Regions from separate parts of the Streptomyces prunicolor genome, predicted to be linked through region 2. Evidence: riboswitches for the same ligand, from Rfam matches in the RefSeq annotation. Region 2 holds a riboswitch; each other region holds the start of a gene.
What was found. Region 2 has a riboswitch for S-adenosylmethionine ahead of OG588_RS43985 (amino acid ABC transporter permease). Riboswitches for the same ligand answer to the same signal wherever they lie in the genome.
Positions count from the first base shown of each region.

Region 1: another riboswitch for S-adenosylmethionine. It lies ahead of OG588_RS13060 (aminotransferase class V-fold PLP-dependent enzyme); the one in region 2 lies ahead of OG588_RS43985 (amino acid ABC transporter permease).
Region 3: another riboswitch for S-adenosylmethionine. It lies ahead of OG588_RS00395 (putative leader peptide); the one in region 2 lies ahead of OG588_RS43985 (amino acid ABC transporter permease).
Region 4: another riboswitch for S-adenosylmethionine. It lies ahead of thrC (threonine synthase); the one in region 2 lies ahead of OG588_RS43985 (amino acid ABC transporter permease).

Region 1 covers NZ_CP108676.1:2,890,405-2,897,850, reverse strand. The annotation lists gene OG588_RS13075 (Rieske 2Fe-2S domain-containing protein) at 1-290, shown strand, start outside; gene OG588_RS13070 (cytochrome bc complex cytochrome b subunit) at 287-1,936, shown strand; gene trpD (anthranilate phosphoribosyltransferase) at 2,073-3,137, shown strand; SAM riboswitch class IV at 3,217-3,333, shown strand; gene OG588_RS13060 (aminotransferase class V-fold PLP-dependent enzyme) at 3,499-4,860, shown strand; gene OG588_RS13055 (hypothetical protein) at 4,871-5,590, shown strand; gene OG588_RS13050 (Lrp/AsnC family transcriptional regulator) at 5,587-5,868, opposite strand; gene OG588_RS13045 (rhomboid family intramembrane serine protease) at 5,865-6,650, opposite strand; gene OG588_RS13040 (hypothetical protein) at 6,812-7,051, shown strand; gene OG588_RS13035 (NYN domain-containing protein) at 7,087-7,446, shown strand, end outside.
Region 2 covers NZ_CP108676.1:9,714,849-9,722,294, reverse strand. The annotation lists gene OG588_RS43995 (ABC transporter substrate-binding protein) at 73-1,098, opposite strand; gene OG588_RS43990 (amino acid ABC transporter ATP-binding protein) at 1,161-1,958, opposite strand; gene OG588_RS43985 (amino acid ABC transporter permease) at 1,955-2,935, opposite strand; SAM riboswitch class IV at 3,270-3,377, opposite strand; gene OG588_RS43980 (glutathione S-transferase C-terminal domain-containing protein) at 3,455-4,339, opposite strand; gene OG588_RS43975 (putative leader peptide) at 4,408-4,521, opposite strand; gene OG588_RS43970 (alginate lyase family protein) at 4,662-5,912, opposite strand; gene OG588_RS43965 (alginate lyase family protein) at 5,940-7,446, opposite strand, start outside.
Region 3 covers NZ_CP108676.1:96,095-103,540, forward strand. The annotation lists gene OG588_RS00375 (diacylglycerol kinase family protein) at 1-667, opposite strand, end outside; gene OG588_RS00380 (family 2A encapsulin nanocompartment cargo protein cysteine desulfurase) at 1,192-3,195, opposite strand; gene OG588_RS00385 (family 2A encapsulin nanocompartment shell protein) at 3,198-4,136, opposite strand; gene OG588_RS00390 (LysR family transcriptional regulator) at 4,313-5,215, shown strand; SAM riboswitch class IV at 5,362-5,475, shown strand; gene OG588_RS00395 (putative leader peptide) at 5,510-5,644, shown strand; gene OG588_RS00400 (ABC transporter substrate-binding protein) at 5,927-7,446, shown strand, end outside.
Region 4 covers NZ_CP108676.1:4,817,690-4,825,135, forward strand. The annotation lists gene groL (chaperonin GroEL) at 53-1,681, opposite strand; gene OG588_RS21770 (cold-shock protein) at 2,078-2,284, opposite strand; gene OG588_RS21775 (MoaD/ThiS family protein) at 2,716-2,991, opposite strand; gene thrC (threonine synthase) at 3,078-4,373, opposite strand; SAM riboswitch class I at 4,389-4,546, opposite strand; gene OG588_RS21785 (glucosyl-3-phosphoglycerate synthase) at 4,737-5,681, shown strand; gene OG588_RS21790 (trehalose-6-phosphate synthase) at 5,787-7,193, shown strand; gene otsB (trehalose-phosphatase) at 7,280-7,446, opposite strand, start outside.

The sequences.
Region 1 (7,446 bases), 6.8 Mb from region 2:
ACATCAAGGACAAGCGCGAGCTGGAGTGGGCGCACGAGGGCATCGTGGCCTTCTCGAAGATCTGCACCCACGTGGGTTGCCCGATCTCCCTGTACGAGCAGCAGACGCACCACGTGCTGTGCCCGTGCCACCAGTCCACCTTCGACCTCTCCGACGGTGCCCGAGTGATCTTCGGCCCGGCCGGTCACGCCCTGCCGCAGCTGCGCATCGGCGTGAGCGACGAGGGCTACCTCCAGGCGCTCGGCGACTTCGAGGAGCCCGTCGGTCCTGCATTCTGGGAGCGCGGATGAGCACCAACGAGACGCACACATCGGCCGCGGCGGGCGAGCGGCGCGACAAAGCACCGGCCGGCGAGAAGATCGCCGACTGGGCGGACGGACGCCTCGGGATCTACTCCCTGGCCAAGTCCAACATGCGCAAGATCTTCCCCGACCACTGGTCGTTCATGTTGGGTGAGGTCTGCCTCTACAGCTTCATCATCATCATCCTCACGGGTGTGTATCTGACGCTGTTCTTCCACCCGTCGATGAACGAGGTGACGTACCACGGCAGCTATGTCCCGCTCCAGGGACAGCTGATGTCGGAGGCGTTCAACTCGACGATGCACATCTCCTTCGATGTGCGCGGCGGTCTGCTGATCCGGCAGATCCACCACTGGGCGGCGCTGATCTTCCTCGCCGCCATGTTCGTGCACATGATGCGCGTGTTCTTCACGGGTGCGTTCCGCAAGCCGCGTGAGGTCAACTGGCTGTTCGGCTTCCTGCTGTTCGTCCTGGGCATGTTCACCGGCTTCACCGGTTACTCGCTCCCGGACGACCTGCTCTCCGGCACCGGTGTCCGCTTCATGGAGGGCGCGGTCCTGTCCGTGCCGATCGTCGGCACGTACCTGTCGTTCTTCCTCTTCGGCGGAGAGTTCCCGGGCGGCGACTTCGTCGCGCGGTTCTACTCGATCCACATCCTGCTGCTGCCGGGCATCATGCTCGGCCTGGTGGTCGGCCACCTGATCCTGGTCTTCTACCACAAGCACACGCAGTTCGCGGGCCCCGGAAAGACGAACAACAACGTCGTCGGCATGCCGCTGCTGCCGGTCTACATGGCCAAGGCCGGAGGCTTCTTCTTCCTGGTCTTCGGTGTCATCGCGGCCGTCGCGGCGATCGCCTCGATCAACCCGATCTGGGCCATGGGTCCGTACCGTCCGGACATGGTGTCCACGGGCGCCCAGCCCGACTGGTACATGGGCTTCTCCGAGGGCCTGATCCGCTTCATGCCGGGCTGGGAGATCAACTTCTGGGGCCACACGCTCGTCCTGGGCGTGTTCATCCCGCTGATCATCTTCCCGCTGGTCCTGGTCGCGATCGCGGTCTACCCGTTCATCGAGTCCTGGGTCACCGGCGACAAGCGCGAGCACCACATCCTGGACCGCCCGCGCAACGTCCCGACCCGTACGGCCTTCGGTGCCGCGTGGATCTCGTGGTACTTCGTCCTGCTCGTCGGTGGCGGCAACGACATCTGGGCCACGCACTTCCACCTGTCGATCAACTCGATCACCTGGGCGGTGCGCGTCGGCTTCTTCGTGGTGCCGGTGCTGGTCTTCATCGCCACCAAGCGGGTCTGCCTCGGCCTTCAGCGCCGCGACCGGGACAAGGTGCTGCACGGCCGCGAGTCCGGCATCATCAAGCGCCTGCCGCACGGTGAGTTCGTCGAGATCCACGAGCCGCTCAGCCAGGACGCACTGCACACGCTCACCGCGCACGAGCAGTACGAGCCGGCCGCGATCGGCGCGACGGTCGACGCGAACGGTGTCGAGCGCAAGGTGAAGGGCTCCCAGAAGCTGCGCGCCAAGCTGAGCGAGGCGTACTACGGCGAGGAGTCCCAGATCCCCAAGCCCACCGTCGAGGAGTACAAGGAGATCACGAGCGGCCACGGCCACCACTGATCGCTGAGGCGTCGCCACGCCACAGTCGAAGGGCCCCGTCCGAACACCGGACGGGGCCCTTCGCCGTGTCCCGCGCTGGATAGGGTGGGGACCGCATATTTCCAACCATGTTTCTACGACACTCAGGAGCGGCCGTATGAGCGCTGTGACCCCCGCTGGAGGCGACACCGCGGCGGCCCGTTCCTGGCCCGAGGTACTGAACTCCCTGCTGTACGGCCAGGACCAGGACGCCGACGCCACGTTCTGGGCGATGGACCAGATCATGCGCGGTGAGGCGACGGACGCGCAGATCGCCGGGTTCGTGGTGGCGTTGCGGGCCAAGGGCGAGACCGTCGAGGAGATCACGGGTCTCGTGCGCGCGATGTACGAGCACGCGAACGTGATCGAGGTGTCCGGGAAGACGGTGGACATCGTCGGCACCGGCGGCGACGGCGCCAAGACGGTGAACATCTCCACGATGTCCTCGATCGTGATCGCCGGCACGGGCGCGAAGGTCGTCAAGCACGGCAACCGGGCCGCGTCCTCCGCGTCCGGCGCCTCCGACGTCCTGGAGCGTCTCGGCGTCAACCTGGAGCTCACCCCGAAGCGGGTGGCCGAGGTCGCCGAGGAGGCCGGGATCACGTTCTGCTTCGCGGTCAAGTTCCACCCGGCGCTGCGTCACGCGGGCGCAGCGCGCGGCCAGTTGGGCATCCGTACGGTGTTCAACGCACTGGGCCCGCTGACCAACCCCGCCAAGGTGCGGGCGCAGGCGGTCGGGGTCGCGGACCCGCGGATGGCGCCCATCATCGCGGGCGTCTTCGCCGAGCGAGGGAACTCCTCCCTGGTGTTCCGCGGCGACGACGGCCTCGACGAGCTGACGACCACGGCGACTTCCCGGGTGTGGATCGTCCGCGACGGCAAGGTCACCGAGGAGTCCTTCGACCCGCGGGACGTAGGCCTCGAACTGGTCCCCGTGGAGGCCCTGCGCGGCGCCGACCCCGAGTACAACGCCGACGTCGCCCGGCGCCTCCTGGACGGCGAGACGGGCCCGGTGCGGGACGCCGTACTCCTGAACTCGGCGGCGGCGCTGGTGGCCCTTGAGGCCGGGGACGGGCCGCTGGCGGACCGGATCAGGGCCGGGATGGTGAAGGCGGCCGAGTCGATCGACTCGGGGGCCGCGAAGCGCACGCTGGAGCGCTGGGCGGCGGTCAGTAACGCGTAGCGAGTCCGAGGTGGCTGTCGTCCCGCGATCCGGACACGGGTTGCGGGACGACGATCACCTCGCGTAAGTTTTCTGACCAGGTCATGAGTGACAGTCATGAGGCCCCGGCCGACTGTCCGGCAACCCTCCGTCCGTGGCGGGGTGCCCCGGGTGAAGACCAGGCCGTAGGCAGCGAGGTCTGCGGCAAGCGCGGGCCCCTCGAAAGACACCAGGGGTCCTGGTCTCGAGGGAGCCCTCTGTGAGCAAGCGAATGCGATAGGGCGCGAAGCCCCCACTCCGCACATCCCCTTTTCACCCTTTCCTGCGCCGAAGCCATGTCCGCTCGCGCAGTGAATTCGCCTGCCTCTTACGGGAGTTCGCCATGTCTGTCTCCACCGTTGCCGCCGCCCGGACCATTTGTGCCCCGCTGTCCGTTCTCGGCCGGGATGTCACCGTCCCGCTCGTCACGGGCGGCGAAGTCACCTACGCGGCGCTCGACTACGCGGCCAGCGCCCCCGCCCTCCAGCGCGTCTGGGACGACGTGGCGGCCTACGCCCCGTACTACGGCAGCGTGCACCGTGGCGCCGGCTACCTCTCGCAGCTCTCCACCGACCTGTTCGAGAACGCCCGCAGGACGGTCGAGGAGTTCCTGGACTGCCGCCCCGACGACCAGCTGATCTTCACCCGCTCGACCACGGACTCCCTGAATCTCCTCGCCGCGGCGCTCCCCGCCGACTGCCAGGTCTTCGTCTTCGAGACCGAGCATCACGCGTCCCTGCTCCCCTGGAAGGACGCCCGGGTCACCTACCTCAACGCCCCGCGCACCCCGGCCCAGGCCGTCGAGACCTTGGAGCGGGCCCTCGCCGCCCGTGACCCGCAGGGCCCGGCCCTGGTCTGCGTCACCGGCGCCTCGAACGTCACCGGCGAGCTGTGGCCGGTCCGTGAACTGGCCGCCGCCGCGCACGCCCACGGCGCCCGTATCGTCCTGGACGCCGCCCAACTCGCCCCGCACCACCCGGTGTCCGTCCAGGACCTCGACGTCGACTGGATCGCCTTCTCCGGCCACAAGCTGTACGCCCCGTTCGGCTCGGGCGTCCTGGCCGGCCGTGCCGACTGGCTCCAGGCGGCCGACCCCTACCTCGCGGGCGGCGGCGCCAGCCGCAAGGTCTCCCGGCGCGAGGACGGGGGAGTGGACGTGGAGTGGCACGACAGCGCCGCCCGCCACGAGGCCGGCTCCCCGAACGTCATCGGCGCCTACTCCATCGCGTCGGCCTGCAAGGCGCTGACGGAGGCGGGCTTCGACACGCTGGTCGCCCGCGAGCAGCACCTGATCGAGAAGGTACGGGCGGGCCTGGCCGAGGTCCCGGAGGTCAAGGTGCTGTCGCTGTTCGGCGACGACGCCCCGCGCGTCGGCGTGATCTCCTTCGTCGTCGACGGCTGGAACAGCTCCCATTTCGCCGCCGCCCTCTCCGCCGAGTACGGCATCGGCGTCCGCGACGGCCTCTTCTGCGCCCACCCCTTGCTCCGCACCCTCCTGGGCACCGACCCCCAGACCCAGGGTGAGTGCGGCGCCCCGGAGGCCGCACCGGGCGAGAAGTCCCTGAACGCGATCCGCGTGAGCTTCGGCGCGGGCACCCCGGACGAGCACGTCGAGCGGTTCGTGACGGCGGTACGGGAGCTCGTGACTGACGGCGCGAAGTGGAACTACCGTACGCAGGACGGCCGTTGCGTGCCGGCCGTGTGACCATCCAGGGGTGGGGATACCACCTGGGGTGAGCGGAGCGGCGGCGGCCGAAGGCCTGGGCGAGCCGCTGGGCGAGGCGGTTGTACGGCGTGCGCCGCGGCTCCTCGGCGGGAAGCGGGTCCACCTGTACGAGGAGGGACTTGTCCTCGGGTCCGGTGTGCGGGTCCGTCGCTGGGCGGACGTGACGCGCTGGCGCTCCACCGTCGACGTGATCGTCACCAGCAACGAGCAGAACGACAGGGCTTGGTACACCTTGGCCCATCGACACCTGCTGCGGTTCGGCGACGGGACGGAACAGGGCTTCCTGCTCGACGAGCGGCGGACCGAGCTGGGGCCGATGGTCGTCGAGCCCTTCGAGAACCTGCGGATCCGGTCCGCCGCCGAGCACGTCCGGAAGCGGGTGGCCGAGGCTCAGGCACCGGCGATGCTCGACCGGATCGAGAAGGGCCGGCAGGTCACCTTCGGCCCGCTCACGGCGGACGCGCACGGGGTGTTCGTGCCGGGCGGGCTGCTGGTGTACCGCTGGGCCGAGATGCGGGAGCCGTATCCCGCCGTCGACCTGCCGGACTTTCCCGTGCCGTCGTCATGGTGGCTGCGGCCACGAGACGTCCGGCTTGTGCTGCTGGGCAAGGACACAGACGGCAACCCGCACCGCACCGAGGTAACGGCCTGGGAGGTCGTGGACTGGGGTGCGCTGGTCGCCCTGTGGAAGCGGCTGCGCGCCCGCTAGGAGTCCAGCCCAATAGCGAACGCAGCCTCAAGGTCATGCTGCGAGTAAGTCCGAAACGCCACGTGCGTATCCGTCCCCTCCACCCCGGGGATCTTGCTGATCCGCCCAGGAATCACCTCGGCCAGATCCTCGTGCTGCCGCACCCGCACCATCGCGATCAAGTCATACGTCCCGGTGACGGAGAAGACCTCGCTCACGGATTCGAGCGCGGCGATCGACTCGGCGATCTCGGGAATCCGGTCCACGCTGGTCTTGATGAGGACGATCGCGGTGATCACGGCTGGTTCTCTCCCTCGGGGACCGTTACTGGGGCGGGCCCAACTCTAGTCGCCCGCCCGTCTCCCGCCACCGCCCTTCCAAGGCCGCCCTTCGGGCCCTTCTTTTTCCTGAATCTCACCCACGCGTAGCCGAACCCCAGCGTGAAGCCCACCAGGTGGGCGAGGTACGCCACACCGGGCCCCTGCGCTGCCTGGCCCGCCGCCAGCCACTGAAGGGCCACCCAGAACGGCAGCACGACCCACGCGGGGAAGCGCAGCGGCAGGAAGAAGAGGAAGGGGAGGAGGCTCGTCACGCGCGCCCGGGGGAACAAGTACAGGAACGCCCCGAGGACCGCCGAGATCGCCCCGGACGCGCCGACCAGGGACTGAGCGGAGTCGGCGTTGGCCACCGCGTAGCCCAGCAGCGCCAGGTAGCCGCAGACCAGGTAGAACAGGGTGAACTCGACCCGGCCAAGACGCTCCTCGGTCATCGTTCCGAAGACGTAGAGGAAGAGCATGTTGCCGAGGAGATGGACCCAGCTGCCGTGGATGAAGAGGGCCGTGACCGGGGTCAGGGCCTCGCGGGCGGGGCTCGCGAACAGGTCGGCCGGGACCACGCCCCAGCGGTGGAAGTACGCCCGCTGTGCGGCGAGCAGCGCGTCCCCGGTGCCGTAGGACGGGACGAAACCCGAGGCCGGGCCGAGGACGAAGATCAGGCAGCACAGGCCGATGAGGGTGTACGTCATGGGCGCCGACGTGCCGCGGAACGTCCTGACGAGGGCCGGGCCCCAGTTGCTGATCATGGTTACAGAGCATGACGTAACGGGGCGTAGCAGCACAGAGTGCCTCGCCGCTGTGGACGGCCGAGCGGCGAGTACCCGCCAGGCCGTAGGGTTACGAGCCACACTCGCCGGGGAAACCGGCGATCACGGAAACTGGAACAAGAAGGAAGCGGACAGCCACGATGACGGTTCCCCTGCCGACTGCCTCCACACGGTGGCGCTGCACCCTCTGCGGCAACCTCACGCGCTTCGACGTGACGCGCTCGTCGAAGGTCGTGGAGTACCTCCACCTGGACCTGGCCGGAGAGCCGAACGTGGAGGAGCGCGAGGTGGTCAGTGAGACCATCGAGTCGGTGCGCTGCCGCTGGTGCAACGCCGTGGATCAGGTGGAACTCGTGGACAGGCCGGGCGCCGGCTCCTGAGGGAGTGGCCCCGCACAGGCATTGGGGTGTGAGGGATGGTGGAGAACTCAGGCGGGGGGCCGGGCGACGGCGCCGCCGAGGTGCTCGACCGCCCGCTGCCCGACGGCGTGCGGAGACGAGTCGTACAGATCGTGTCGGACAGCTTCGGTGGCCTCACTGTCGCCGAACTGCCCGCGCAGCTACGACAGTACGCCCGCTTCGCCCCCAACCGGCGCGCCAAGTTCGCGGGCAATGCCATGGCCGCCGCGCTGGAGACCGATCCGCTGTTCCGGCAGCGGATCGGGGAGAAGCTCAGGGAGGCCCAGTCGGAGCTCGCCGGCGCTCTCGACTCCGGCTCGCCGCCCCCGGCCGCGGATCCGCTCGACGTGGCGGCCGCGGCCTATGTTCTGCGCCCC
Region 2 (7,446 bases):
CGGCTCCAGTGCTGGTCGCGCGGGTGGGGACCCCGCCGTGACGTGGTGGGGTCCCCTTGCCGAGAGGGTGGGTCAGGAGTCGGTCACCGGCAGTCCGGGCGGGTTGACCTCGGACTTGGCGACGGCCTCGTTGGAGAGGTTCCAGGCGGCCAGCCACTTGGCGTACTGCCCGTTCTTGATCAGGTAGTTGATGGCGTCCGCGAGGGGCTTGGCGAGGCCGCTGTTCTTCTTCGCGGTGGCCGCGATCAGACCTTGGAGGGAGGATCCGGCGCCGGAGTACGTGCCCGCGTTCCGGACCGCCTTCGCGGAGCCCTTGGTCGAGGAGACCTGGTAGGCGACCGAGGGGTTCGGGGCGAGGTAGGCGTCGATCTTTCCGGCGGCCAGCGCGAGGTAGGTGCTGTTGTTGTCCTGGAAGTACTTGACGGTGAGCGCCTTCTTGCCTTCGGCGGCCAGCTTCTTCTTCCACTCCAGGAGGATCCGCTCCTGGTTGGTGCCCGCGCCCACGGCGACGGTCTTGTCGGCGAGGTTCTCGTAATTGCCTTCGAAGTTCCAGGAGTTGCTCGCCTTCACCGCGAAGCCGAGGTTGTCCTCGCGGTAGGAGGCGAACTCGTACTTCGCCTTGCGCTCCTCGGTGTCGGTGACGTTGGAGAAGGCGACGTCGACCTTGCCGCTGTCCAGTCCGATGAAGAGGTTCTCCCAAGTGGAGTTCTTCAGCTCCGGCTTGAGACCGAGGACGGCGGCGACCAGGCGCGCTATGTCGGTCTCCGAGCCGGTGAGGGTCTTCTGGTCCGAGCCGACGTAGCCGAGCGGCGGGGAACCGGCGGGCAGGAAGCCGACGCCGATCTCCAACGTGCCGCTCTTCGCTATGGACTTGGGCAACTCGGCGCTGATCGACTTCACTTCGGCGACCTTGAGCGTGGCCTCCTTGGCGGCGCCGTTGGACAGGGCGCCCACGGTGACCGTACCGGCGGCGCTGTCGGTGGTGGTGGCCGCGTCACTGTCGCCGCCGCAGGCCGCGAGCCCGCCGGCGAGGGAAGCGAGGACGGTTCCCGCGGTGAGTCCGCGAGTGAGTCTGCTGCGAAGGCTGGGCGTAGACATGGCTGTTCCTAGGCTCGGTGTTCGGGGCTGGTGAAAGGGGCTGGTGAAAGTGGAGGCGGGGCTCAGAGGACCTTGCTGAGGAAGTCCCTGGTCCGCTCGTGCTGTGGCTTGTCGAGGACCTCGTGCGGCGGGCCCTGCTCGACGATCTTTCCGCCGTCGATGAAGACGACCCGGTCGGCGACCTCGCGGGCGAAGCCGATCTCGTGGGTGACGATGACGAGGGTGGTGCCGCTGGTCGCCAAGTCCTTGATGACGGCGAGGACTTCGCCGACGAGTTCGGGGTCGAGGGCCGAGGTCGGTTCGTCGAAGAGGATGACGCCGGGACGCAGGGCGAGGGCCCGCGCGATGGCGACGCGCTGCTGCTGGCCGCCGGACAGCTGCCTCGGGTAGGCGCCGGTCTTCTCGGCGAGACCGACGCGGCCGAGCAACTCCCTTGCCAGTTGCAGGGCTTCGGGCTTGCCGAGCCTGCCGGTGGCGACCGGGGCGGCGGCCACGTTCTCCAGGACGGTCAGGTGCGGGAAGAGGTTGAAGTTCTGGAAGACGAACCCGATCCGGCCACGCTGGGCGAGGATGGCCCGCTCGCTCAACTCCTTGAGCCTGCCGCCCTGTTGCTTCACCCCGATCAGCTCGCCGTTGACGCTGACATAGCCGATCTCGGGCTTCTCCAGGTGGTTGATGACCCGCAGCAGCGTGGACTTGCCGGAGCCGGACGGGCCGAGGATCACGGTGACCTCGCCGGGCCGCACCGTCAAGTCGACGCCGTCCAGGACCCGGTGGGCGCCGTACCACTTGTGCACGTCGTGCACTTCTACGGCGGCGGGCGTGATGTCCGCGAGCGGTTCGGCTGTCTTCACGGTCATATCGAGGCCTCCCTGCGGATGCGGGCCCGCAGTTCGGTGACACCGGCGCGGAGTTTCTGGATCGGGGTCGGCGGCAGGGAGCGGGTGGCGCCCCGGGCGTAGTGCCGCTCGACGTAGAACTGGACGACGGACACGACGCTGGTCAGGATCAGGTACCAGACGGTGACGACCAGGAGCAGCGGCACGATGTCGCCGGGGTAGGTGGAGCCCATCGTCTGCGCGGATCCGAACAGGTCGAGCAGCGAGACGTAGAAGACCAGGGAGGTGCTCTTGATCAGGCCGATCAGCTGGTTGACGTAGTTCGGGGTGATGGAGCGCAGCGCCTGCGGGAAGACGATTCTGCGGAACTGGTAGCCCTTCGGCAGGCCGAGGGCGGCGGCCGCCTCGTGCTGGCCCTGGTCGACGGAGAGGATGCCGCCGCGGACCACTTCGGCCGCGTACGCCGCCTCGTTGAGGCTGAGGCCGACGACGGCTACGGCCATGTCGGTGGCGAGCTTCGACTCGTCGAAGGAGAAGAAGGCGGGGCCGAAGGGGACGCCGATGCTGAGCGTTTGATACAGAGCGCTGAAGTTGTAGAGGAAGATCAATACCACGATGAGCGGGATCGAGCGCAGTGCCCATACGTAGGTCCAGCTCGCCGCGCGCAGTACCGGGCTCTTGGAGAGCCGGGCCAGGGCGAGCAGGATGCCGCCGAGGAGGCCCAACACCGCGCTCAGCGCGGCCACTTCGAGGGTGACGACGAGTCCGTCGAGGATCGTCGGGCGCAGGAACCAGTAGCCGAAGCGGCTCCACTGGTAGAAGGGGTTGGTGGCCAGTCCGTGGATGAACTGGGCGACCAGCACCAGCACGACCAGGGTGACGATCCACCGGCCGGGTCGGCGCAGCGGCTGAACTCGCTGTGCGGTGAGGGGTTTTGACGGGGCATCAGTCGACGGGGCATCGGCCAGGGACACGGTGGTGCCTGGGGGTTCACTCATGGTGGGCTCCGGCAGGTTCACAGACCCCGGTCCGTGGCGGTGGACGCGCGACGGCGGACGGCACACGCGGGTGCACGGGACCGGGGGCGGGGAGGGGGCAGGCACACCGACGGGATCGGGTGTGCGTCAGAAGTGCGTCGGCCGACTGGTCGTCAGACCCGACAGCGGGCGCGGCCCGACGCGGTACACAGTGCGCTGCTGACCCGGAGCAGATCGACAGCGCGGTCGGCGACGAACAGGTTGGCGTACGACCGCACGCAGCCCTGCGGGCGGCATGTGGCCGTCCTGGGAGCTGCGTACATGGCGTCACCTGTCACTGTTCCGGCCCCGCAGGGCTTCGCGCTTACCGAACGTCATCCGGTCCGGTCGTCACCTGGGGCACCCCACCGCGTGCGAGGGTTGCCGGTCAGCAAGCCAGGGCTTGTCGCTGACACTCATGACCGTTCTGGGTCGCAAGTTAAGACAATTGTCCGAACGTATGTCAATGGCCGTCCAGCAACTGGACGCCACAGAACGCGCTCAGCTGCGGCAAGCTCCACTTTCGTCCGCCGCGTGGGCCGCCCAGTCCAGGATCTGGACAGCCGCGCCGGCGGCCTCCAGGCCCCGGCAATGGGCGTGGTGGCGGCGGGCGATGCCGTCGAGGTCGAGGTGGGCACCGAAGGCCGGGTGGGCGGCCAGCCGGCGGGCGTAGGCCCACAGGTGGGGGTGGTCGGCGATGCGCTGCACGGCGGCGGCGTCCAGGTGGTTGCGGTGCACGGTGTCGAGTTGGACCAGTGACACCCACAACTCGATGTCGGCGGCGGTGAGTTCGTCGCGGATCATGTGCTCGCGGCCGTCCAGCCAGCGGTCGAGCGAACCGAGCGTCTCCAGCAGCCGGCCCAACGCCTCGTCGCGCTCGTCCTGTTCGACACCGGCCGCGCCGGCGCGCTGCGCGGCGTCCTCGATGCCTTCGGCGCACAGCCGCTCGACGGCCTCGATCTCCGACTCGGCGCCGCACGGGTACAGCTGGGGTCCGCCCTCACCGAAGTGCCGGGCGAGGTCGCGCGTGATGTCGGGGGCGTGGGTGCTGACGATCCGGCCGGACCAGTCGTCGCTGAGCACCGGCGCGGCGGCCGGTCCTGAGTAGCGGTGCGCGCTCGCCTCGTAGAGCGGGCGCAGCGCGGAGTGTCCACCACTCGGACAGTCGGGTACGGCGGAGAGGAACACGGCCGGACAGCTCTCGTCGAGGCCTAGCAGGCTGTGGGTGACGGCGATGCGCAGGCCGTCGGCGCAGGCGGTGGAGAGATGGAGGCGGTAGCGGCGCGGCACGGCGTAGTGCCCGCTGCGCGCGTCGCGGCCGATCCGGCCCCGGAACGTGGGGGCGGACCTGGGTGAGGGGATGGCGGCGAGAGGCGTGCTGGACATGGGACTCCCCGGGTACGGGCGCGTGGACGTACGCGCGGCGGAAGCGTCGTCGAGCGGAGGACGGGGGCTCAGCGCAGGGGGCTGATCGCGCTGCAGACCCGCAGCAGGTCGATGTGACGGCGGGAGGTCAGAAGAGGCGAACGGTCCACGCGGCTGGTGATGACCGACTCAAGGCGCCCCATTGTTTCCCTACCTGTTCACTAGGATTCCCTACTGGAGTGTCGATCCGCTGTCGCCCGGGGTCAAGAGGGCGTCCACGGGTCGGGCACCGATGCCCGGCCCGTGGACATAACCGGCCGCTGCTTCTCCTACGTCGGCGCCGCTACTTCGCGTACATCAGGGTGCCGAAGCCGAGCTGGTCGTAGCCGCCGCTGTCGGAGCCGTAGTCACCTCCCCCGCCCTCGGGCGCGACGAGGTTGTAGTACATGGCCGAGATGTACTTGTCGTCGAGGCTGATCCGCCGGTTGTAGTGGAAGTGGAGCATCGCCCACACGGGCCGGATCTGGCCGCGCGAGGCGGCGGACACGACCGTCTGGGACGACTGGGCGCAGCTCTGCCCGGTGCCCCAGGTGTAGGTGGTGTAGGGCACGTCGCTGCCGCTGTTGTACTTCGCGACGTACTGGGCGGCCTTCATGAAGCGACGGCTGTCGTACGAGTAGAGGTCGTCGCCCTGGTTCCAGGCCATCTCGCAGACCGCGCCCATCTGGCCCATGCCCAGGACGGTGTGGCCCTGGTCGCGGCCGGACTCCTGCCACTGGCCCAGCGCGTACCCGTCCGAGTCGGTGTACAGATACGGCACGGCATGCGCGATGGATCCGTTGCCCGCACCGGACTTGAAGTAGGAGACGGCCTGGTCGTACTTGGCGCTGTCCTCGTTGAGGATCCCGATGGCCAGGATCGAGGCCATGTTGCAGAGGTCCCAGTTGGCCCAGTAGTTGGTGATGCAGGCGTCGTTGTGGTTGGTCAGGAAGCTGTTGTTGAGCGGGTAGAAGACGTTGGCCAGCATCTGCTGCGCGGCGGCGAGATGGAACCCGCTGTAGTCCCGCATCAGCTCGCAGGCGTTGGCGAACTGCCAGCCGTAGAGGCCGGCCGCGAGGAACCTGTCGGCGTTGCCGGTGACCGAAGTCAGCGTCGACGACCAGGCGTTGAGGATGTTCGCGGCACACACGGCGTTCGCCTCGGTGCCGCCGACCTTCCAGCGCAGGGCGTTCTGGTAGGCGGCGGCGATGTCGTTGTAGAGCAGGCTGTAGTTCTGGCCGTCGCCGCCGCGGATGATGGTGGCGGTGGCCCGGTTCGTCCAGGTCGACTGGGAGTGGGAGTTGGCGGTCAGCCTGTTCCAGCCGGACAGCCAGGGGTCGGTTCCCGCCGCGACCCTGACCTTGGCCCGGTTGATGTCTCCGGCGTTGTGCAGCATGCCGGGGTGGGTGAACGTGGCCGGGGCCGCGTGCGCGGTGGTGGCCACGGTGGCGCCGCCGAGGGCGACGGCCGCGGTGAGTCCGCCGGCGGTCTTCAACAGACCGCGGCGGCTCAACTCTGTTCTGCGGAGGTGCTCGTGGGGGGACGTGCGGCTCATTGCGGTGCATCTCCAATCCATGAAGGATCAGGTGGGCGTGATGCTCACCTCGTCGAACTCGGTGGTGCAGCGGACCAGTTGACTGCGCGAGCAGACCACCAGCCCGACGTAGTAGGGGGCGTCACCGAAGCCGGGGATCTCTCCGTCGGCGAGGGGGGTCCAGGTGACACCGTCATCGGTGGACAGCGCCGCGCTGAAGGCGGTCCCGACGCGCTTCAGCCGCAGCAGGGTGGGGAGGGTGACAGCGGCTCCGCCGGCGAAGGCGGAGGCACCGGCCACGGTCTTGCGGAGCATGAGCTGGGCACTCGTCCCGCCGGTGACGATCGCTCCGGCGGCCTGGTCGAACGGCGACAGCGACTTCGCCATGAGCAGCCCCACCCGGTCGGTGGTCACGCCAGTGCGGGAGACGATCCGGGCGACGACCTCACAGTCACCGCTGACGGGCCGTCGTCCGAACTGCCCCGTCATTCCTTGGCCGTTGGCGTTGAGATCGACACCGGCGCCCCGCACGGTGAAGATGCCGCCGTCGTACGACGTGCTGCCCGGCGTGGTGATCGCCACCACGCCCAGCGTCCCGAAGGTACGGTCGTCGAGCACTGTGTCGCCGAGATCGCCGTACGTCCACGGTGCGGGCGGCGCGGTGCCGACCGTGAGGGCGAGGGTGCCGGTCGCGGTACCGGAGGCATTGGCGGCGGTTGTCGCGACCGTGAACTCGCCTGTCTCCGTTGGGGTTCCGGAGATCAGGCCGGTGCGCCGGTCGATGCGGAGGCCGCCGGGCAGTCCGTCCGCCGTGAACCGTCCGGGCTCGTGCGAGGCGCGCAACAGATACCGGAAGGCGGTGCTCTGGTTGGTGAACGCGCCGGTGGTAGAGGTGAGTTGGGGCTGCGCCGGAGTCGGCATCACGGCCTGCACCATTGTCGAACGCGGCCCACGTCCACCGGCGTTGGTCTTCGCGACCATGTAGTGGTACGTCGTCCCCGGCGTCCCCGTCGCGTCGGTGTACCGGATGCGGGTGCCGAAGCCGACCGAGCTGACGCGCGTGGCAAGGGCCTTGTACGGTCCCCCGTTCCGCGTGGCGCGCAGCACCGTGTACTCGGCGGACAGGTCCGGGTCGGTCCAGGTCAACTCGACTGCGTCGGCGCCGGTTTCGGCCCGTAGGTCCGTGGCGGTGCGGGCAGGGCGGGGTACACACCAGGCCGTGCCGGACGAGGAGGTCACGCTGACGTTGTCGAAGGCGCCGGTGCCGGTCTCGGCGTAGTCCTCGTCGACGCCGAGGCAGGAGGTGAGGGCGAGGCCCGCGTACGCGGTGCGGCCCAACTCGACATCGGTGAAGCCGACTTCGGTCCAGTGGATGCCGTCCGGCGAGATGGCGCCGGTGCAGCGCGCGCCCTTCCGGGTCACGCGTACCCAGTAAGGCTTCCGCAGCCGGTAGCCGTCGCCCGCGCCTTCGACGTACGGCGCCTCCAGCGGTGTTGCCGACTCCGGCAGCGTGCCGAGGTTGGAGATCGGGAAGGCGGCGTTCACCGTGATCGCC
Region 3 (7,446 bases), 9.6 Mb from region 2:
CGATCACGTCCGTGGGGTGGTGCATGCCCCGGTAGAGGCGGGAGACGCCGACGGCCAGCGGCACCAGGAAAAGCAACCCGGCCAGCGGCCACCGCCACGGCCTGCGCACCCGGGACAGCACGAGGACCGCGAGTCCGGCGTAGAGCGCGGTGGCCGCGCCGGTGTGGCCGGAGGTGTAACTGGACGTGGGCGGGGAGGCGTCGAGGCGGTGCACCTGCGGGCGGGTCCGGTCCACCGACTCGGTGACGGCCAGGAACACCAGTGCCTGGAGCGAGACGGCGACAGCGAGGAACACCGCCTGACGCCACATCGGCAGCCGGGGCACGAGCAGCAGGGCCACGCAGCTCAGCAGGGTGACGGCAATCACCGTGAGGGTGTTGCCCGCCTCCGAGCCGAGGTACGACAAGGCGGTAAGCGGGCCCGTACGGATCCGCTCGAGCCCCTCGTCGACCTGGTCCTCGACCGTCAGCGGCCATATGTTCCGGGCCGGGCCCGTGATCAGGAGCCCGAAGCCCACGATCAGGGCGGCCTGACAGACGGTCAGTACGCCGATGCGCGCCGCGGTACCGCCGGTACCGCGGGGCAGAACAGGCGACCGGCTCGGCCGGACCGCCGCAGGTTCGTCCCCGGTCGCTCCTGCTGCTCTTCCCGGCCCGGCGGTCGACATCGGGGCTCCCACGGGTCGGCGCCTCGCGGCGGTCCACGGCCGGGTGCCGTTCGCACCCGATCCATCGCCGTCTGCCCCCGAAGCCGGGACGCAGACACCTCCTCACGTGGGAACCCGCGATCCCACGCTCCGAGCATGCGGGGAAGGTGATCCTCCGGGACCGCAGTAGGTCACACCGTTTCCGCTCCCCTCCCCCAGCTGTGGGTGAAGCGACCGCCGCCGTTCCCGCTCTCGTACCGGATCCGGCAGGGGTACGGCGGACAGGAGTGCCGGGTGACGATCGGCCGTCGCGTGCCCGTGGCGCAGGCGAACCTCCTCGTACGACAAGACGGCCCGGACCATCACGGCGGTCCCTGACCCCAACTGGTACGGGAGGAAGCCCGAGTTGGACTCGGTCGACACGGCGGTCTGGAGGCTCCAGGGAAGAAACGACCCGCCGGACGATGGACCGGCCGGCATCGCGCCGGTGCGACGGAGACCCAGGACAGGTCTCCGTCGCATCGGTAGCAGGGGGCACGTCCGAACTAGCGGCGTCCTCCCCGTCGGTCCGCCAGGCGGTGGACCGCCGTGATCAGCGTGTCCACCTCCCCGTGCGTGTTGTAGAAGGCGAACGACGGCCGCACGGTGGCCTCCAGCCCGTACCGGCGCAGGATCGGCTGTGCGCAGTGGTGGCCCGAACGCACCGCGATGCCCTCCTCGTTGAGCGCGGTGCCCACCTCGGCCGGCTCGTAGCCGTCCAGGACGAACGACACGATGCTCGCCTTGTTCGGGGCCGTGCCGACCAACCGCAGCCCGGGCACGCGGCGCAGGCCCTCTGTGGCGTGTTCGAGCAGGGTGTGCTCGTAGGCGGCGATGTTCGGCAGGCCGATGCGCTCGATGTAGTCGATGGCCGCGGCCAGGCCCACCGCGTCGGCGATGTTGCCGGTGCCGGCCTCGAAGCGGCCCGGCGGCGCCTGGAAACTGGACTTCTCGAACGTCACGTCGGTGATCATGTTGCCGCCGCCCTCCCACGGGGGCATGTCCTCGAGAACCTCCCGTTTGGCGTAGAGCACCCCGATCCCGGTCGGCCCGAACAGCTTGTGCCCGGAGAAGACCAGGAAGTCCGCGTCCAGCGCCCTGACATCGATCGGCAGGTGCGGGACCGACTGCGCGGCGTCGACCAGGACGCGTGCGCCTGCCCGGTGTCCGATCGCGATGATCTGCTCGACCGGCACGACGGTGCCGAGCGCGTTGGACATCTGGGTGACGGCCACCAGCTTCGTCCGGTCCGACAGGAGCGCGGTGTACTCGTCGAGCAGCAACTGGCCGCTGTCGTCGACCGGGATCACCTTGATCACCGCACCGGTCTGTTCCGCCAGCATCTGCCAGGGCACGATGTTGGCGTGGTGCTCCAGATGGGAGAGCACGATCTCGTCGCCCGCGCGGATGTGCGCGGGGCCCCACGCCTTGGCGACCAGGTTGATCGCCTCGGTGGTGCCCCGGACGAACACGATCTCCTCGGCGGAACCCGCCCCGACGAACCGCGCGACGGTCTTCCTGGCGCCCTCGTAGGCGTCCGTCGCCCGGGCGGCCAACTCGTGCGCCGCCCGGTGGATGTTGGAGTTCTCCCGTGTGTAGAACTCGACCAGCCGGTCGATCACCGCCTGCGGCTTCTGCGTGGTCGCGGCGTTGTCCAGCCAGATCAGCGGACGGCCGTTGACCAGTTCGGACAGGATCGGGAAATCCCGGCGAACCGCGTGCACGTCGAAGGCCGGGTGGTGGTCGAGCTGTAGTCCCGACGGCGCGCCGGACACGTCGGGTTCCTGGACGAAGTAGTACGGCCCGGTCGTCGCCGTCGGTGACACCGGCTCGGAGAGGGGCGGCAGCCCCAGGTGCCCGAAGCCGGGGAGTTCCGGCGCCAGAGCGGGGTAGCCGGGTGCCTCCGAGAGGAAGTAGTACGGCCCGGGGTCCGGGAGTCGGGCCGGTGCGGTCGACGGCGGGGTGGACGGCGGTCCCGGGGGCACGGTCGGGGTCGGTGGCTCCGGGACGGAGCCGGCGCCGCCGGGCGGACCCGCCGTAGGGGGGCTCGCCATGTGGGTTGCCGCGGCGCTGGTCGGTGGCGGTCCGGACGGCGGGCTCATCCCCGCGGTCGGTGCCGGAGGCGGCGGATCCATGGACGGCAGACCGGTCGGCACCGGAGGGGACGGGTTCGCGGCGGGCGTGGCGGTTGACACCGGCGCAAAGGGTGCTGCCGTCGGCAGGCCTGCGGAGACCGGCGGACTGGTCTCCGCGGTCGGCACAGCCGCCGGAACCGGGGCCGACGGGTCCGCGGCAGGTGTGCCCGTCGGCGCCGAAGACGAGGATGCCGCGATCGGCAGCCCCGTCGGCGTCGGCCACTGTGTCGGGCCGTCGAGGACCGGGGCGGCCTCCGTGTCCGCCGGTTGCCCGGGGAGTGCTCGGAAGAACTCCCCGGCCATTCGGCTCAGCGTCTCCTCGTCCGGCAGCCACGCGGGGGCGGTTTCGTTACCGGTGGTCGGGGGCGTGGTCATGGCTACCGGTAACTCGGCGCGTAGTCATGGAACTTGTCCACCTCGACGTCGTCCAGCACGGCGAGGGCGTCCTCGGTGAGTACCGCGAGCGAGCAGTACAGGGAGATCAGGTACGAGGCGATGGCACTGCGGTCGATCTGCATGAAGCGCACCGACAACCCCATCCCCTGCTCCCCCGAGAGCCCGGGCTGGAACAGGCCCACCACGCCCTGGCGCGACTCGCCGGTGCGCAGCAGGATGAACTTCGTCTTCCCGTTCTCCAGCGGGACCTTGTCCGACGGGACGATCGGCAGGCCGCGCCAGGTCAGGAACTGCGAGCCGAACATGCTCACCGTGGCCGGCGGTACACCTCGCCGGGTGCATTCCCGGCCGAACGCGGCGATCCCCTCGGGGTGGGTGAGGAAGAAGGCCGGCTGCTTCCACACCTTGGTGATGAGGGCGTCCAGGTCGTCCGGCGTCGGCGGCCCGGTCATCGTGGAGATCCGCTGCGTGTCCGCCGTGCTGGCCAGCATCCCGTACTCCGGGCTGTTGATCAGCTCGCCCTCCTGATGCTCCTTCACCGCCTCGATGGTCAGCCGCAGTTGCTGCGCGGTCTGGTTGTGCGGGCTGGAGTACAGGTCGGAGATCCGGGTGTGGAGGTCAAGGACCGTCTGGACGGCCTTGAGCCGGTACTCCCGGGGTTCCCGTGCGTAGTCGACGAAGGTGTCCGGCAGCGGCGACTCGTCGTAGTTGTCGCATTCGATGCGCACCGACTCGGGGTGAACGACCTTGTTCACCCGGTAGATGCCGGCCTCGACCGGGACCCAGGACATCAGATGCACCAGCCAGCGAGGCGTGATGGAGCTCATCTGGGGAACGGTCTTGGTGGCGTTCGCGAGGGTCCGCGCCGCGCTGTCGCTCACCGACATCGATCGCGACGGTGGATTCACAACCGTGGTCATGCGGCATCTCCTTTCCGCGCCCGGGGGCCGGGCACGCGTGACGGGGTGAGATCGCCGACGCGAGGACATGCGGCCGCGATCTCTCGCACCCACTATCGATTCACCGTCGCAGTAGGTCCGGTAATGGTCCAATGCGTGTTTTCGAGGCTGTCATCGACGCGGTCTATGATTCGCGAATGATCGACTTGAGTCGGTTGCGCGTATTGGTCGCCGTCGCCCGCGAGGGTTCGATCACGGCAGCCGCCGAGGCACTGCACTACGCGCAGCCGTCGGTGAGCCATCAACTCGCCAAGCTCGAAGCCGAGGTCGGCATGCCGCTGTTGCAGCGGATGGGGCGCGGTATCCGGCTCACGGAGGCCGGCCGGCTGCTGGTGGACCGCGCCGAGTCGATCCTCGCGCAGGTGGAGTCGGTGCACGCCGAACTGGACGAGCTGGCCGGGCTGCGCACCGGCCGGGTCCGACTGGCCGCCTTTCCCTCGGCGTTGGCCACCCTGGTGCCGCTCGCCGCCGCCCGCGTCCTGGACCGGTATCCCGGCATCGAGCTGACCTTGCGGGAGGCGGAGCCTCCGGACGCGCTCAACGCCCTGCGCGAGAACGACGTCGACGTGGCGCTGATCTTCGAGCACGGCGACCCGCCCCAGCGCGATCGCCGCGACACCACGATGACACCGCTCCTCGACGAACCGTTGTACGTGGTCACACCGGCGGACCGCTCCTGGGACGGAGCACGGACCGACCTGGCCACCTATGCCGACACGCGCTGGATCGCCGGGTGCGAACGCTGCCGCGAGCATCTCGTCGCGGCCTGCGGGCGCGCCGGGTTCTCGCCGATCGTCGAGTTCGAGACCGACGACTACGTCGCCGTACAGGCGCTCGTCGCGGCCGGACTCGGCGTGAGCCTGCTGCCGGGACTCACTCTCCTCGCCAACAGGCACCCCGGGGTCAGGCTCCACCGCATCGACGGCATGCGCAGACAGGTCGTGGCCGCCGTCCACGGCAAACCGCCCGCGTCCCAACCCGCCCAAGTACTCCTCGACGCCCTCACCGCGACCCTCGCCGAACCGGAGTGGCCGTCCTGACGACACACGCAGGAACGGACCGGCCGTGACCGCGAACACCCTGTTGCGGCTGCGGACAAGGGCAACAGGCATGGCCCGCCGTGGAGTTGGCGAGCCTTCCGACCCACCATTGACGTACGACGACGCCGCTCCGTACGATCACGATCGGCATCGAGTGTCAGCGTGAAGCCCTGGCTTGCTGACCGGCAACCCTCCGACGCGGTGGGGTGCTCCAGGTGAAAGCCCGGCAGGGTCACCGACGATCTCTGCAAGCGCGGAACCCCGTGACCGGGGACGGAGATGTGGAGGACGGTCATGCGACACGGCAGTGACCAGCGTGCCTCGACCGCTTCCCCTGTTTCCCTGACGGCCGCGACGGTGTTCTCCCGCCTCTCCCGCCGCCGCCACATCGACCTGCAGCGCTTCACCAGCTGCCTGTGTCACGCCTGACCACTGTCCGGCCCGCTCTGACCACGTCCGTCTGACGTCTGTCTGACGTCCGTCGCGGCCGGCAGGCGTTCGCCCGCAGCCTCTCGCGGTCTCGTCCGTACGTACGCCCACGGACCTGTTCCGCGGCCGCCCCGCATCTCCCCCTTCCCTCTCCCCCTCTCGCCCCACCCCTGAACCCCGCCGTCCCGTTGTCGCCATAGCGCCGACCGGGGCCGCACACCCGCGCGCGGCCATGCGCCGCAGGGCATCACCCGCGTAGTGACACGAGTAGGAGCACCCTCCGTGAGAGCACATCCGGACATCCGGCCCAACCGATCGGCGGCGCTGGCCGCCCTCCTGACCACCAGCGTCCTGCTCACCGCCTGCGGATCCGGCAGCGGCGGCGGCTCGGGCAGCGGCGGTGGACCGGCGAAGTCCGGTGGCACCCTGACCTTCGCGGTGGGCTCCGACGCCGGGTGTGTGGACCCGCAGCAGGTGGCCAGCAACGACACCATCTACTCGGTGCGGCAGATCGTGGACTCCCTCACCGACCAGGACCCCGAGACCGGCAAGATCGTGCCGTGGCTCGCGAAGAGCTGGGACATCAGCTCCGACGCGACGGCGTTCACCTTCCGTCTCAGATCGGGTGTCACCTTCAGCGACGGATCGAAGCTGACCGCCCAGGTGGTCAAGGACAACTTCGACGCGGTGCCGAAGCTGGGTGCGCTGGGCACCCTCGCCGAGGGCTATCTCAGCGGCGTCACGAGCACGACCGTGATCGACCCGCTCACCGTCAAGGTGACCTTCAAGCAGCCCAACGCCCAGTTCCTGCAAGCCACTTCGACCCACTCGCTGGGCATCGAGTCGTCGGCGAGCGTGAAGAAGAGCCCGCAGCAGAAGTGCAGCCAGGGAGTGGTCGGCTCCGGGCCCTTCACGCTGAAGCAGTACGTGCAGAACCAGTCGATCACGCTCGCCAAGCGCACCGGGTACGCCTGGGGTTCCTCGCTGTGGCACAAGAGCGGCGAGGCCTACCTGGACAAGGTCGTCTTCAAGGTCGTGCCCGAGGCGGGTGTGCGGGCCGGCAGTCTCCAGTCCGGGCAGGTGAACGCGATCAGCAGCGTCGGCAAGGCCAACGAGGCGGCGCTGAACGGCGGCCAGGTCACCCTTCAGCGGCGGGCCAACCCCGGCGTGGTGTTCGGACTGGCCTTCAACAACGCGCGGCCCGCCCTGAAGGACGCCCGAGTGCGGCAGGCCATCGGGTTCGCCATCGACCGGGGGCAGATCGCCGATACCGTGTTTCCGACCGGGACCCAGCCCGCGACCAGCGTCCTGGCGCACACCACACCCGACTACGCGGACCTCTCCTCGGACCTGACGACCGACGCGGCCAAGGCCAAGTCCCTTCTGGAAGCGGCCGGTTGGAAGACCGGCGACGACGGCATCCGCACCAAGGACGGCAAGAAGCTGACCCTGGCCGTCGACTGGATACCCAACTCGGCCACCAACCAGCCCGCGTTGGAGCTGATCCAGCAGCAACTCAAGGCGGTGGGCGTCGGCCTGACGCTCAAGCAGCTCCAGGTCACCCAGCTCGCCCCGACACTGCAGTCGGGCGATTACGACGCGGCGTGGGGGAACATCACCCGTGCCGACCCGGACATCCTGCGCAACTCCTTCTCCACCAGACTCGCCAACTTCTACCGCGTTCCCGTGACCGCGCTGGACACCGCGCTGACCGGGCAGGCGGCGACCACCGACGCCGCCAAGCGCAAGCAACTCGTCGAGCAGGCTCAGCAGTTGATCGTGCGGAACGCCTACTACGCACC
Region 4 (7,446 bases), 4.9 Mb from region 2:
CAGAAGCAGGAAGTACCGCCCTCGGTAAGACCGTTGATCAACCAGAGGTCGATCAGAAGTCCATGTCACCGCCCGGCATGCCGCCACCGGCGCCCGCGCCGGCACCGGCCTTCTCGGGCTTGTCGGCGATGACGGCCTCGGTGGTGAGGAAGAGCGCGGCGATGGACGCGGCGTTCTGCAGGGCAGAGCGCGTGACCTTCGCCGGGTCGATGATGCCCTCGGCGATCATGTCCACGTACTCACCGGTGGCGGCGTTGAGGCCGTGACCGATGGGCAGGTTGCGGACCTTCTCGACGACGACTCCGCCTTCGAGACCACCGTTGACGGCGATCTGCTTCAGCGGGGCCTCAAGGGCCAGCTTCACGATCGCGGCACCGGTGGCCTCGTCACCTTCGAGCTCAAGCTTCTCGAAGACGTGGCCCGCCTGGATGAGCGCGACGCCGCCACCGGCGACGATGCCCTCCTCGACGGCCGCCTTCGCGTTGCGAACGGCGTCCTCGATGCGGTGCTTGCGCTCCTTGAGCTCGACCTCGGTGGCCGCGCCCGCCTTGATGACGGCGACGCCACCCGCGAGCTTGGCGAGGCGCTCCTGGAGCTTCTCGCGGTCGTAGTCCGAGTCGCTGTTCTCGATCTCGGCGCGGATCTGGTTGACGCGACCGGCAACCTGGTCCGCCGAGCCCGAGCCGTCGACGATCGTCGTCTCGTCCTTGGTGATGACGACCTTGCGGGCGCGGCCGAGGAGATCCACGGTCGCGTTCTCCAGCTTGAGGCCGACCTCCTCGGAGATGACCTCGCCGCCCGTGAGGATGGCGATGTCGCCGAGCATGGCCTTGCGACGGTCACCGAAGCCCGGAGCCTTGACGGCGACGGACTTGAAGGTGCCGCGGATCTTGTTGACGACCAGCGTGGACAGGGCCTCGCCCTCGACGTCCTCGGCGATGATCAGCAGCGGCTTGCCCGACTGCATGACCTTCTCCAGGAGCGGGAGCAGGTCCTTGACGTTGGCGATCTTCGAGTTGGCGATCAGGATGTACGGGTCGTCGAGGACGGCCTCCATACGCTCCATGTCGGTGGCGAAGTACGCCGAGATGTAGCCCTTGTCGAAGCGCATACCTTCGGTGAGCTCAAGCTCCAGCCCGAAGGTCTGGGACTCCTCGACGGTGATGACGCCTTCCTTGCCGACCTTGTCCATCGCCTCGGCGATGAGCTCGCCGATCTGGGTGTCGGCGGCGGAGATGGAGGCCGTCGAAGCGATCTGCTCCTTGGTCTCCACGTCCTTGGCCTGCTCCAGCAGGGCACCGGAGACGGCCTCGACGGCCTTCTCGATACCGCGCTTGAGGGCCATCGGGTTGGCGCCGGCGGCTACGTTGCGCAGACCCTCCTTGACGAGGGCCTGGGCGAGCACGGTCGCCGTGGTCGTACCGTCGCCGGCGACGTCGTCCGTCTTCTTGGCGACTTCCTTGACCAGCTCGGCGCCGATCTTCTCGTACGGGTCCTCGAGCTCGATCTCCTTGGCGATGGAAACACCATCGTTGGTGATCGTGGGGGCGCCCCACTTCTTCTCGAGGACGACGTTGCGGCCCTTGGGGCCAAGGGTGACCTTGACGGCGTCGGCGAGCTGGTTCATCCCGCGCTCGAGACCGCGCCGTGCCTCCTCGTCGAACGCGATGATCTTGGCCATGTGAAGTGGTCCTCCCGGACTGGGGTGGATTGCTCCGGACCGCGCTGGCGCCCGCGACGGACGGCCTGCCTGCCCTGTGATTCCTTGCACCACCTGGCCTGCGGGCCTCACCCACCCGGTCCTTCGTTATCACTCTCACCTTCAGAGTGCTAACGCCAATGATTAGCACTCGGCATGGTCGAGTGCAAGCGGCTCCCGGGTTCTGGGCCTTTGCTCTTCGCGGGCGCGCGCGAGGGAGCGCGAGGGAGAACGCCGCGCACGCCGATGGCTCCGGGCATGGCTCCGGGCATGGCTCCGGGCATGCCGAAGGGCTCGTACCCCAGGAGGTGACCCCCCAGGAGTACGAGCCCTTCGGTGAGGAACGAAGAACGTCGCTGCTGTTCGTCGGCGCGTGCTTCAGCTGGTCGCGAGCCGGACCATGTCCGCCTGCGGCCCCTTCTGACCCTGCGAGATCTCGAAATCGACCCGCTGACCCTCTTCCAGGGTGCGGTAGCCGTCCATTTGAATCGCGCTGTAGTGGACGAAAACATCCGCACCACCGTCGACCGCGATGAAGCCGTACCCCTTCTCCGCGTTGAACCATTTGACGGTGCCCTGAGCCATGCCTAACTCCCCTATTACTGGCCCTTGCACGGACCCGCACTTCGCGGATCCGGGTCAGACCTCACCCCCCACAGGTTTGGGGGCGTGCGCCGGAACGCGTCGACCGCGGCCGAATGTATCCGCCCAACTGCCGTCTGCAACAGGTCAATCCGACGAGAATTCCGGGCAGGACCGGTCGGGAATATACGGAGAATTCGTCCGACTTCAGGGCAAGTCGGGCCCGATAAAGAGAACATAACGCGCAAAATGCCTACACACTTTGGCTACTTCTCATCGCACGCGGAGCCGGTACTCATATGCGTCCGGCATGCGGAGTGGAGCGCGTTCCCCAACTGTACCCCGCTCAACCATACAGAATTGCCCCCTCCGTTTCTCTCACGGAGGGGGCAATTCGATGAACTCTCGGTAATCGGCGTTACCGAGGGTAATTATCAGCCACCGGCAACGGCCGGAATGATCGAGACGCCGGCCCCGTCCGGCGTGACCGTCTCCAGCCCCTGCTCGAACCGCACATCGTCATCATTCACGTACACGTTGACGAACCGCCGCAACTTGCCCTGATCGTCGAGCACGCGGGCAGAGATCCCGGCGTGGTTCTTCTCAAGGTCCGAGATGACCTCGGCGAGGGTGCCACCTTCGGCGGAGACCTCGGCCTGACCACCGGTGTAGGTGCGAAGAATGGTAGGGATGCGGACACTAACGCTCACGATGAAACCTCCGGTCAGATGATTGCCCTAGGGGCGCGGGGAACTGCGCGACCAGCCCCCACCGGCCCGCAGTCAGAGAACGACGCTTAGGACGCAAGCCCAGCTTCCCTGAACGACTCAAGACTCGGCCGGATCGTCGCGGTGAGCCCGGTACCGGCAACCGCGTCCAACGTCTTGAGCCCGTCGCCCGTGTTGAGGACCACCGTCGTGAGGGTCGGATCCAACAACCCGTTCTCGATCAGCTTCTTCGCCACACCAACGGTCACCCCACCCGCGGTCTCCGCAAAGATCCCCTCGGTCCGCGCAAGCAACTTGATCGCGTCGACAACCTGCTCGTCATTGACGTCCTCCACCGCCCCACCGGTCCGCCGAGCAATGTCCAGCACGTAAGGACCATCCGCGGGGTTCCCGATGGCGAGCGACTTGGCGATCGTGTTCGGCTTCTGCGGCCGTACGACGTCATGCCCCGCCTTGTAGGCGACGGAAACCGGCGAACACCCCTCCGCCTGCGCCCCGAAGATCTTGTACGGCTTGTCCTCGACGAGCCCGAGCTTGATCAGCTCCTGCAGGCCCTTGTCGATCTTCGTGAGCTGCGACCCGGAGGCGATCGGCACGACCAGCTGGTCCGGCAGCCGCCACCCCAGCTGCTCGCAGATCTCGTACGCCAGGGTCTTGGAGCCCTCCGCGTAGTACGGCCGGAGGTTGACGTTGACGAAGCCCCAGCCCTCGCCCGCCGGGTCGCCGATCAGCTCGGAGCAGAAGCGGTTCACGTCGTCGTAGTTGCCCTCGATGCCGACGAGCTCGCCGCCGTAGATCGCGGCCATGACGACCTTGCCCTGCTCCAGGTCGTGCGGGATGAACACGCAGGAGCGGAAGCCGGCGCGGGCCGCGGCGGCACCGACGGCGCCGGCGAGGTTGCCGGTGGAGGAGCAGGAGAGGGTGGTGAAGTTGAAGGCGCGGGCCGCTTCGATGGCCTGGGCCACGACGCGGTCCTTGAAGGAGTGCGTCGGGTTGCCGGAGTCGTCCTTGACGAACAACTTGCCCGCGTCGACGCCCAGTTCGCGGGCGAGGTTGTCGGCCTGGACGAGCTTGGTCCAGCCGGGGTTGATGTTCGGCTTGTCGGCCACGTCGGCGGGGACGGGCAGCAGGGGCGCGTAACGCCAGATGTTCGCGGGGCCCGCTTCGATGCGCTTGCGGAGCTCTTCGGTGTCGTAGCCCGAGAAGTCGTAGGCGATCTCCAGCGGGCCGAAACACTCCTCGCACGCGAAGACCGGGCCGAGCGGGACGCGGTGGCCGCACTCGCGGCAGGACAGCGCGGCGGCGGGGCCGAGATCAACGGCGTCTACGGGGTTCGTGGTGCTTGCAACAGTCTGCGCAGCCATGGAGGCGAGGCCCTTTCCTCATCTTCCTCATGACGCATTTCGCCATGAGACGGATTTGGCACCTTCCCGAGCCGGGAGCCTCACCACGTCAGCGTGCTAGCTGCGTGCCAAGACCGGCTGGAGGGTTGCCGGGGCTTCAACGGGCCGTATCCCTCTGCCCCTCTGGATGAGCGGTGTTCAGTTGTGTATGCGGTTGTGTCACTTGCGTGAGCGTTGACGACCCCCGACATGCGATGGTCATCAGCGTTGTTCAAGACTGTAACCGAAGGCCAGGACAGTTGAGTGAGCCGTCCGAACCGCGAGATGGATCACACACTCTGTGTGATCACTGATCGCCGAGAGAACGCAGAGGAGCCGCGCAACGTGCTGAAGGAAGTCGAGCACTGGCTGAGCACCCGCTCCTGGTCCATGACCGACCGGCCGCTCCACAAGATCCTGGCCGCGAAGCACCGTACGGGCCAGTCGGTCTCCGTCGTGCTCCCCGCGCTCAACGAGGAAGCGACGGTCGGCGACATCGTCGCGATCATCCGTCACGACCTCATGCAGCAGGTCCCGCTCGTCGACGAGATCGTCGTCGTCGACTCGGGGTCGACCGACCGCACCTCCGAGGTGGCCGCCGCGGCGGGCGCCCGGGTCGTGCACCGGGACGACATCCTGCCGCGCATTCCCGCCGTGCCCGGCAAGGGCGAGGTGCTGTGGCGCTCGCTGCTGGTCACCAGCGGCGACATCGTCTGCTTCATCGACGCGGACCTGAAGGAGTTCTCCTCCGACTTCGTCACCGGGATCGTGGGCCCGCTGCTCACCGACCCCGGCGTCGACCTCGTCAAGGCGATGTACGACCGCCCGCTCGGCGGCGCGGCCGGCCAGGGCGGCCGGGTCACCGAGATGATGGCCCGCCCGCTGCTGAACATGCACTGGCCGCAGCTGGCCGGTTTCGTGCAGCCGCTCGGCGGCGAGTACGCGGCCCGCCGCTCCCTGCTCGAACAACTGCCGTTCCCCGTCGGGTACGGCATCGAGCTGGGCATGCTCGTCGACGCGCTGCACCTGGTGGGCCTGGACGCCCTCGCGCAGGTGGACGTGGGCGTGCGCAAGCACCGGCACCAGGACGGGCAGGCGCTGGGCCGCATGGCCGCGCAGATCTACCGCACGGCTCAGCTGAGGCTGGCCCGCGGGCATCTGATCCGGCCGTCCCTCACCCAGTTCGAGCGGGGTCCGGACGGTTTCGAGCCGCGCACCTACTCCGTGGACACGGAGGAACGCCCGCCGATGGCCGACATCACCGAGTACCAGTCACGCAAGGTCGCATAACCGCACAGTTACAGACGCTCACGGACGGTCGTATACGGACTCATACAGTCCGCCGACGGCCGTCCGTACGTTTGAGCGTTTCCGGGCCGGGCTAGGTTGTGCCGTATGGCTTCTACGTCGTCTCCCTCGTCCGCGTCCGGTGCTGCTCAGGTGCTCGTGGCGTCCAATCGCGGCCCGGTCTCGTACGAGGTGGGCGACGACGGTTCGCTGCGCGCCAAGCGGGGTGGCGGCGGGCTGGTGTCAGGCCTGTCGGCGATCGGCCCGGACGCGGGCGCGCTGTGGGTGTGCTCGGCACTGTCCGACGGCGACCGCGAGGCGGTACGGCGCGGGGTCGGCGAGGACGGCGTGCGGATGCTGGACATCCCGGCAGATGTGCACGCCGACGCGTACAACGGCATCGCCAACTCCGTGCTCTGGTTCGTCCACCACATGCTGTACCAGACCCCGCTGGAGCCGGTCTTCGACGCGGAGTTCCGGCGCCAGTGGGCGTCGTACGAGACGTACAACCGGGCGTTCGCGGAGGCGTTGGCGGATGAGGCGGCGGAGGGTGCCGTCGCGATCGTGCAGGACTACCACCTGTGCCTGGTGCCGGGAATGCTGCGGGAGTTGAGGCCGGACCTGCGGATCGGCCACTTCTCGCACACGCCGTGGGCGCCGACGGACTACTTCCGGATGCTGCCGGACGACATCCGTGAGCAACTGCTGACCGGCATGCTCGGCGCGGACCGGCTCGGCTTCCTCACCCACCGCTGGGCGGACGCGTTCACGGCCTGCTGTACGGAGTTCGCCGGGGGCCCGGGTGACACGCTGATCGGCGTCCACGGCCTGGGCGCCGACGCCGACTTCCTGCGCGCCCGCTCGCACGAGTCGGACGTGGAGGAGCGCATCGTCGCGCTGCGCGAGGAGATCGGCGAGGGGCGCAGGACGATCGTCCGCGTCGACCGCACCGAACTGTCCAAGAACATCGTGCGCGGACTCCTGGCGTACCGCCAACTCCTCGACGACCACCCGGAGTTGCTGGAACAGGTGGTCCACGTGGCGTTCGCCTACCCCTCCCGGCAGGACCTCGCCGTCTACCGCGACTACACGGCCGAGGTGCAGCGGGTGGCGGACGAGATCAACTCCCGCTACGGCACGCCCGGTTGGACCCCGGTGGTGCTCCACGTCAAGGACGACTTCGCCCGCTCCCTGGCCGCGTACCGCCTGGCCGACGTCGCGCTGGTCAACCCCATCCGCGACGGCATGAACCTCGTCGCCAAGGAGGTCCCGGTCGTCTCCGACGAGGGCTGCGTCCTGGTCCTCTCCCGAGAGGCGGGCGCGTACGAGGAGTTGGGCGAGGACGCGATCCCGGTCAACCCGTACGACGTCATCGGCACGGCCACCGCCCTCCACGAGGCGTTGACCATGCCGGCCGGGGAACGGGCCGAGCGAACGAAGCGACTCACCGCCGCGGCCACGGCCCTCCCCCCGGCCCAGTGGTTCCTGGAACAGCTGAACGCGCTCCAGGGCTGAGCGCCGGGACACCCTCTCCGAAAAAGTGTGTCACTTTCGCCGAAAGTGACACACTTTTCAGAACACCCCCCTCCCCCCGGTCCCGCTCAGCCCAGTTGAGCCGCGATCGCCGCCAGCAGTGCTACGACCCCCGCCGGGCCGTCCACCACCAGGTCCGCCCGGTCCGAGAGTTCCGCGACCTCCGAGCTGCCGCTGCACACCAGCAGACCCGGAACGCCGTCCGAGCGGAGTTTCTCCACCGCTGCGAACGCGG